Linked DNA regions of Arcticibacter tournemirensis. The main gene of each other region encodes a partner of the protein of the gene in region 2 in a complex. Links are inferred from orthologs where the notes say so. Each region holds a gene or a part of one and is shown on either strand. Other genes may lie near its edges. The genes, in order: rny and pnp.

Evidence for each region.
Region 1: pnp (region 2) and rny share a complex: the UniProt entries of both Bacillus subtilis proteins name them as parts of the possible RNA degradosome complex. The link is inferred for Arcticibacter tournemirensis from one-to-one orthologs.

What each region holds. Positions count from the first base shown.
Region 1 is NZ_VFPL01000001.1:4,950,564-4,953,816, reverse strand. The notes cover bases 229-3,152. They hold rny (ribonuclease Y), read left to right. Parts: upstream 229-875; coding sequence 876-2,429; downstream 2,430-3,152. Other genes in these bases: BDE36_RS20660 (Mpo1 family 2-hydroxy fatty acid dioxygenase), read left to right, coding at 2,497-3,012; BDE36_RS20670 (cell division protein ZapA), read left to right, coding at 358-648; BDE36_RS20675 (hypothetical protein), read left to right, coding at 229-334. Outside these bases: more of BDE36_RS20675, read left to right, coding at 26-228; BDE36_RS20655 (TonB-dependent receptor), read left to right, coding at 3,153-3,253. UniProt on the Bacillus subtilis protein: Endoribonuclease that initiates mRNA decay. Initiates the decay of all SAM-dependent riboswitches, such as yitJ riboswitch. Involved in processing of the gapA operon mRNA, it cleaves between cggR and gapA.
Region 2 is NZ_VFPL01000001.1:2,566,632-2,569,947, reverse strand. The notes cover bases 67-3,053. They hold pnp (polyribonucleotide nucleotidyltransferase), read right to left. Parts: upstream 2,641-3,053; coding sequence 493-2,640; downstream 67-492. Other genes in these bases: rpsO (30S ribosomal protein S15), read right to left, coding at 2,772-3,053; BDE36_RS10710 (TlpA family protein disulfide reductase), read right to left, coding at 67-238. Outside these bases: more of BDE36_RS10710, read right to left, coding at 1-66; more of rpsO, read right to left, coding at 3,054-3,059. UniProt on the Bacillus subtilis protein: Involved in mRNA degradation. Catalyzes the phosphorolysis of single-stranded polyribonucleotides processively in the 3'- to 5'-direction. Necessary for competence development in Bacillus subtilis.

The DNA.
Region 1 (3,253 bases), 2.4 Mb from region 2 along the record:
TCACAACTCATAACAAACAACACAGATGTCGCTAACCGGACAATTAGATAGTGTACTTGAAAGCACACAAAGATTGATTGAGTTATGTGAAGCGTTGCAGGAAGAAAATGATCTGTTAAAGCTTGAAAACCAGTCGCTGAAGGTTGCAGTGGATACAGGTAAGAGTAAGTCGGCAGAGCTTGAAGAAAAGCTTAAAGCGCTCAGGCTCGCACGGTCTCTGGAGAGCATTTCGGTATCAAAATTTGATACGAATGAAAAAACGCTTGACATAAAGCAAAAAATTAGCGAATTTGTGCGGGAAATAGATAAGTGTATTGTATTGCTGAAAAAGTAGTACTGACGTGAAACAAAGCTCAAATGGGAGAAATCTCCATTAAAATAAATATTGCTGACCGCGTTTATCCTTTAAAGGTAAACATGGAAGAGGAAGAAATTGTAAGAAAGGCAGCTAAATTGATAAACGATCGCATAAAAGAATATCAGGACAATTATGCGGTAAGAGATAAACAGGATCTGCTATCAATGAGTGTATTACATTATGCAACCGCTACATTAAGGGCAGAGAAGAAGATGTCGGAAGAAGGAACTGAAGTAGCAGATAAAGTTTATCAGTTAGATCAGCTGCTTTCAGAATTCTTTTCTAAGTAATATATTCGTTCTTTATATAATTAAGAGCCAAAAGACTTAACCGCAGTTAATTCTTGAGTTTCACTATTGTATTAAACTTAACGCTTCTATATCAAAGGAGTTAATGAAAATGTAAATCACCTGGCAATGCCACTTGATTATGATTAAAACTCTAAACTTGTTTGCAGAAGTTTTACAGTACATGGAGCTTAAATTAATTGCGGTTTTTTTATAAGTGGAGGAAAAATATGGAAATAATACTGTACATTTTATTAGGATTGGTTGCCGGAGTGGTGATTGGGCGGTTTATGCTCCGGAAGTTATTAAAGAATCAGGAGCTGGCTGCCCAGAATAAGGTAAAGAAAATTTTAAAGGAAGCCGAGAATAACGCTGAGATATTAAAAAAGAACAAGCTTCTTGAAGCGAAAGAAAAGTTCCTTCAGATGAAGGCTGAGCACGAACAGGAGGTAACAGCAAAAAACAATACCCTGAACCAGCGTGAGAACTCGATCAAGCAGAAAGAACAGTCGATAAACCAGCGCCTCGAAAATACTAATCGCAAAGATCAGGAACTTGAAAACCTAAAGAAGAATCTTGAGAAGCAGCTTGAAATTACCAGGATCAAACAGGAAGAAGTAGATGCGCTGAAATTACAGCACATCAGTAAGCTCGAAACCATAGCGGGCCTTTCTGCCGAAGAAGCGAAAAACCAGTTGGTTGATACTTTGAGAGAAGAAGCCCGCAGCAAGGCTATGATCCAGATCAAGGATATTGTGGATGAGGCGAAGCTTACAGCAAGTAAAGAGGCAAAGAAAGTAGTTATACAAACTATTCAGCGTACTGCAACTGAAGCTGCTATCGAAAATACAGTATCGATATTCAATATTGAAAACGACGAAATAAAGGGCCGGGTGATTGGGCGCGAAGGACGTAACATCCGTGCGCTTGAAGCTGCTACAGGAGTTGAAATTATCGTAGATGATACCCCAGAAGCAATTATTCTTTCCGGCTTCGATCCTGTAAGACGTGAGATAGCCCGACTTGCTTTACATCGTTTGGTAACAGATGGGCGTATCCACCCTGCACGTATTGAAGAAGTGGTTGCTAAGACGAAAAAGCAAATTGAGGATGAAATTGTCGAGATTGGTGAACGTACCGTTATAGATCTGGGCATTCACGGCCTGCATCCGGAACTGATCCGCATGATAGGCCGTATGCGTTACCGCTCTTCCTATGGCCAGAATCTTTTGCAGCACTCACGTGAAGTTGCCAATTTCTGTGCCACGATGGCTTCAGAGCTGGGGTTAAATGTTAAGCTCGCAAAACGTGCAGGGTTGCTTCATGATATTGGTAAAGTGCCTGATGATAATCCGGAGTTACCACATGCGATCCTTGGGATGCAGCTGGCTGAGAAGTATAAGGAACATCCTGAAGTATGTAATGCAATCGGCGCCCACCACGACGAAATTGAGATGACTTCTATGCTGTCGCCTGTTGTGCAGGCCTGCGATGCGATCTCAGGAGCACGCCCAGGTGCCAGGCGCGAGGTTGTTGAAAGCTATATCAAACGGCTGAAAGAGCTGGAAGAGCTTGCACTTTCTTACCCTGGAGTGGAAAAGACCTTCGCCATACAGGCTGGTCGGGAGCTTCGTGTAGTGGTAGAAAGCGAGCGTGTGAGTGATGCGCAGGCAGAAATTCTGGCAACTGATATTTCTAATCGTATCCAGACAGAAATGACCTACCCGGGACAGATCAAAGTAACGGTTATCCGCGAAACCAGGTCTGTTTCGTACGCAAAATAAAAATACTCTTTAAGCCCTCTTCCTCAGGAAGGGGGCCTTTTAAAATAAGCTGTGACGAACTTATCTGATGAATAAACCCGCAAAAAGCTCTAACCCAAGCCCTGTTGAAGCAGTTGCCAGCCAGTTTAACGGTTTTCATCGGAATAAAGCAAATAAGCTCATTCATTACTTTACAATCCCTTTCCTAACCTTTGCCGTACTGGGACTCATATGGTCAATTCCCTTTCCTCATCTCGACTTCCTTGGCCGCTACAACGGTTTTGTTAATTGGGCCTCTTTTGTAATAGCAATTGCGGTGTATTACTATTATAGAATCTCCCAGGTTCTCTCGTATGCTATTCTCCTGGCGATCTTTGCTTTTTCGGCCTGTATCGTTGGACTTGAGAAATTGCATATGCAACAGGGTTGGCCTGAAATGTGGCAGGTTTGTGCCATTGTTTGTATCGTTTCGTGGTGCATGCAATTTTACGGGCACAAGATCGAAGGCCGTAGTCCTGGCATTGCCTACAGTTTCAAAACGTTTGTTAACGGTCCGGTATGGCTGTTTTATTCGTTATTAAGAAAGACCAGTATTAAGTTGTAACTCTGCCGTACACTTACCGTATCTTACGCCTCTCGCTCGTGTTAATCTTTAGTTAACATTCAGCTTACCTATACTTAATTAATAGCTAACATCCTGCTAACATTGTGATAATACTTTTGTAGCGAACAAAAAGTACAAAAGTGAAAAAAAATTACATTTTCAAAGTTACAGGACTGCTTATCGTATTTATTCTCAGTGTTTTCGTCGTTACAGCGCAACAGACGGGCAGGATTGCAGGAAA
Region 2 (3,316 bases):
CATACTGCGAATCGAGAAGCTGATTCTTTCCCCTAAAGCTCCTGATAAACTTGTTATGGAGATCCAGATTTTTCATGTCAGTTTCAACAGCCTTTGCTAAGCTTAGCTGCGCCGCCCTTTCAATCGGCGTTGTTTTGTTCGCCTTTACTTGAGCTTTCAAGCTATTTAAGCCAGTTGTGTGAACTATTAATAAGCTGACAAGAATAGATTTCACGGAAGAATAAAATGTTTTTCTCATGATTAGTTCATTGGTTTTTGCGATTAATGTTAGGATAGTGGAGGCTACCCCATAAGCTTTAGATTTCTGGTTAGTTACTATATCGTTAGTAATTACTAAGCTACAAAATAAAAACCAGCAGGACAAAGAAGGAAATACAGAAAATTTAAGGGGCAGACTAATAAGAAATCAGTTCAGGCATCAAACAAAAAAAGGTTGCTTCACGATATCGCGAAACAACCTTTAATGTTCTATTATTCAGTAAACTTCAGCTATTACTCGCCAGCCGGTTTACCTTCAGGCTTTGGAGGCCTTGGCAGAAGAGCTTTTCTGGAAAGCTTCAGCTTGCCTTGCTTATCTACATCCAGAAGTTTCACACGAACTTCGTCACCAACCTGGAATATACCGTCCATCGTTTCGTAACGTTTCCAGTCTATTTCAGAAATGTGAAGTAATCCGTCTTTGCCAGGAAGGATCTCAACGAAAGCGCCGAAAGGCATGATCGATTTCACCTTACCTTCGTAGATCTCTCCAACTTCCGGTTTAGCTACGATGCCTTTAATACGTCTTACCGCACTGTCAATTGCATCTTTATCCGGAGCGAAGATACTAACGATACCCTGATTATCTTTTTCTTCGATAGTGATCGTAGTATTCGTTTCGCGCTGCATTTCCTGGATGATCTTACCACCTGGTCCGATTACCGCGCCGATAAACTCTTTGTCTATCTTAAGCACTACGATACGCGGAGCGTGAGGTTTCAAGTCAGTACGTGGTTCAGCAAGAGTCTTCTTCATTTCGTTCAGGATATGAAGACGGCCTTCCTTAGCCTGTTCTAACGCACCTCTTAAAACTTCCCATCTCAACCCGTTGATCTTAAGGTCCATCTGGCAGGCAACAATACCATTTTCAGTACCGGTTACCTTGAAGTCCATGTCACCTAAATGATCCTCATCGCCGAGGATATCGGTTAATACAGCATATTTTCCGGTTTTCTCATCGGTAATTAAACCCATTGCGATACCAGAAACCGGAGCCTTTAATTTAACCCCTGCGTCCATAAGCGCCAGTGTACCGGCACAAACAGTTGCCATAGACGACGAACCATTCGATTCAAGGATATCAGAAACTACGCGGATTGTATACGGATTATCATCACCTTCAGGAAGAACTTTCTTCAATGAACGCTGAGCCAGGTTACCATGGCCGATTTCACGGCGACCGGCGCCACGGTTCATACGAACTTCACCTGTCGAAAAGCCAGGGAAATTGTAATGCAGGATAAATTTCTGATAACCATTGATAAAGGCTCCGTCAATCATCTGCTCATCCAGTTTCGTTCCCAGTGTCACTGTAGTCAGTGATTGGGTTTCGCCACGGGTAAATACAGCAGAACCGTGTGCAGCAGGCAAATATCCTACTTCACTCCAGATCGGACGTACGGTGCGTACATCACGGCCATCCAATCGGATTCCTTCGTCAAGAACCAGATTACGGACAGCGTCATACTGTACATCATGGAAATATTTCTTTGCAAGGAATTTCGTAACATCATCAACTTCTTCACCCAGTGTAAGGATGAACTCATTCTGAATCTGTTCGAATTTTTCAGAACGCTCGTGTTTTGCAGAACCCGATTTAGCAATTTCGTATACTTTCTGATACGTTGCAGCATACACACGTTCCTTTAATTCAGGATTACTGTGTTCATGAGAGTATACGCGTTTTTCAGTCTTTCCTGTAGCTTCAGTCAGTTCGCGCTGCGCCTGCACCTGTACCTTTATGGCCCGGTGTGCAAATTCAATCGCTTCAACCATTTCCTCTTCAGAGATCTCACTGCACTCGCCTTCCACCATCACGATATCGTTTTCTGAACCAGCAACGATAAACTCGAGGGTAGCACGTTCCAGATCGCTCATATAAGGGTTAATTACAAGCTTTCCATCAACCTTTGCAACCCTTACTTCAGATATAGGGCCGTTAAACGGAATGTCAGAAACCGCAAGCGCTGCAGAAGCAGCAAGTCCGGCTAATGAATCCGGCATGATATTTTTATCAGCAGAGATCAGGGAGATCATCACCTGCGTTTCAGCATGATAATCTTCCGGGAACATCGGACGCAGTGCGCGGTCAACCAAACGTGAGATCAATACCTCATAATCTGATAAACGTGCCTCACGGCGAAGGAAACCACCCGGAATACGTCCGGTAGCTGCATACTTTTCCTGGTAGTCAACAGACAGGGGCAGGAAATCTACACCTTCTTTTGCTTCTTTAGACGATACAACTGTAGCCAGGAGCATTGTATCACCCATTTTTACCACGACAGAACCGTCAGCCTGTTTGGCCAGCTTGCCTGTCTCGATTTCGATTGTACGGCCATCGCCTAAATCGAACGACTTTTTAATTAAATTGTAACTCATCTTGTGTTCATTGCAATGTACCTTTCGTCTTTAGAAGTACATCAATAATTTATTTTAGACTTTTTGTTTGCTAAATTAAACTAAAAAAGCCATCCCCGGATGAGATGGCTTTTAATTTTTAAAAAAAAGAATTATTTGATAGTTTTAATGATATCCCTTAATTCTAATGCTTTGATGATAGCACGATATCTTTCAATGTCTTTCTTATATAAATAAGATAACAATGCACGACGTTTACCAACTAATTTTTGAAGTGCTAACTGAGTAGAAAAATCTTTCCTGTTTTTCTTCAAATGCCCTGTTAAATGAGCAATACGAGTTGTAAATAATGCTACCTGGCCTTCGGCAGAACCTGTGTCTTCGGCGCCTTTGCCATGTTTGGCAAAAATCTCTGCCTTTTTCTCTTTACTTAAATACATTACCTGAATAGTATTAAAGCGTTAAACCATCTGTTAATTAGGGGGCAAAGGTAGGATTAAAAAAAATACAAACCAAATATTTCAGCGACAGATCCGATGGCTGCCGGATACTTTTCCCGACCGAAAGAATAATCATTTTTTACACAACGCTGTTTGATTCGCTCAGGAAAGGCTGAAGGAAAAATCTACTTTTGTGCCTTCCAAAAAAACAGAGGCAGATTGCCGAAAAACATAGCAAACGAAAAGAGCACGGGCAA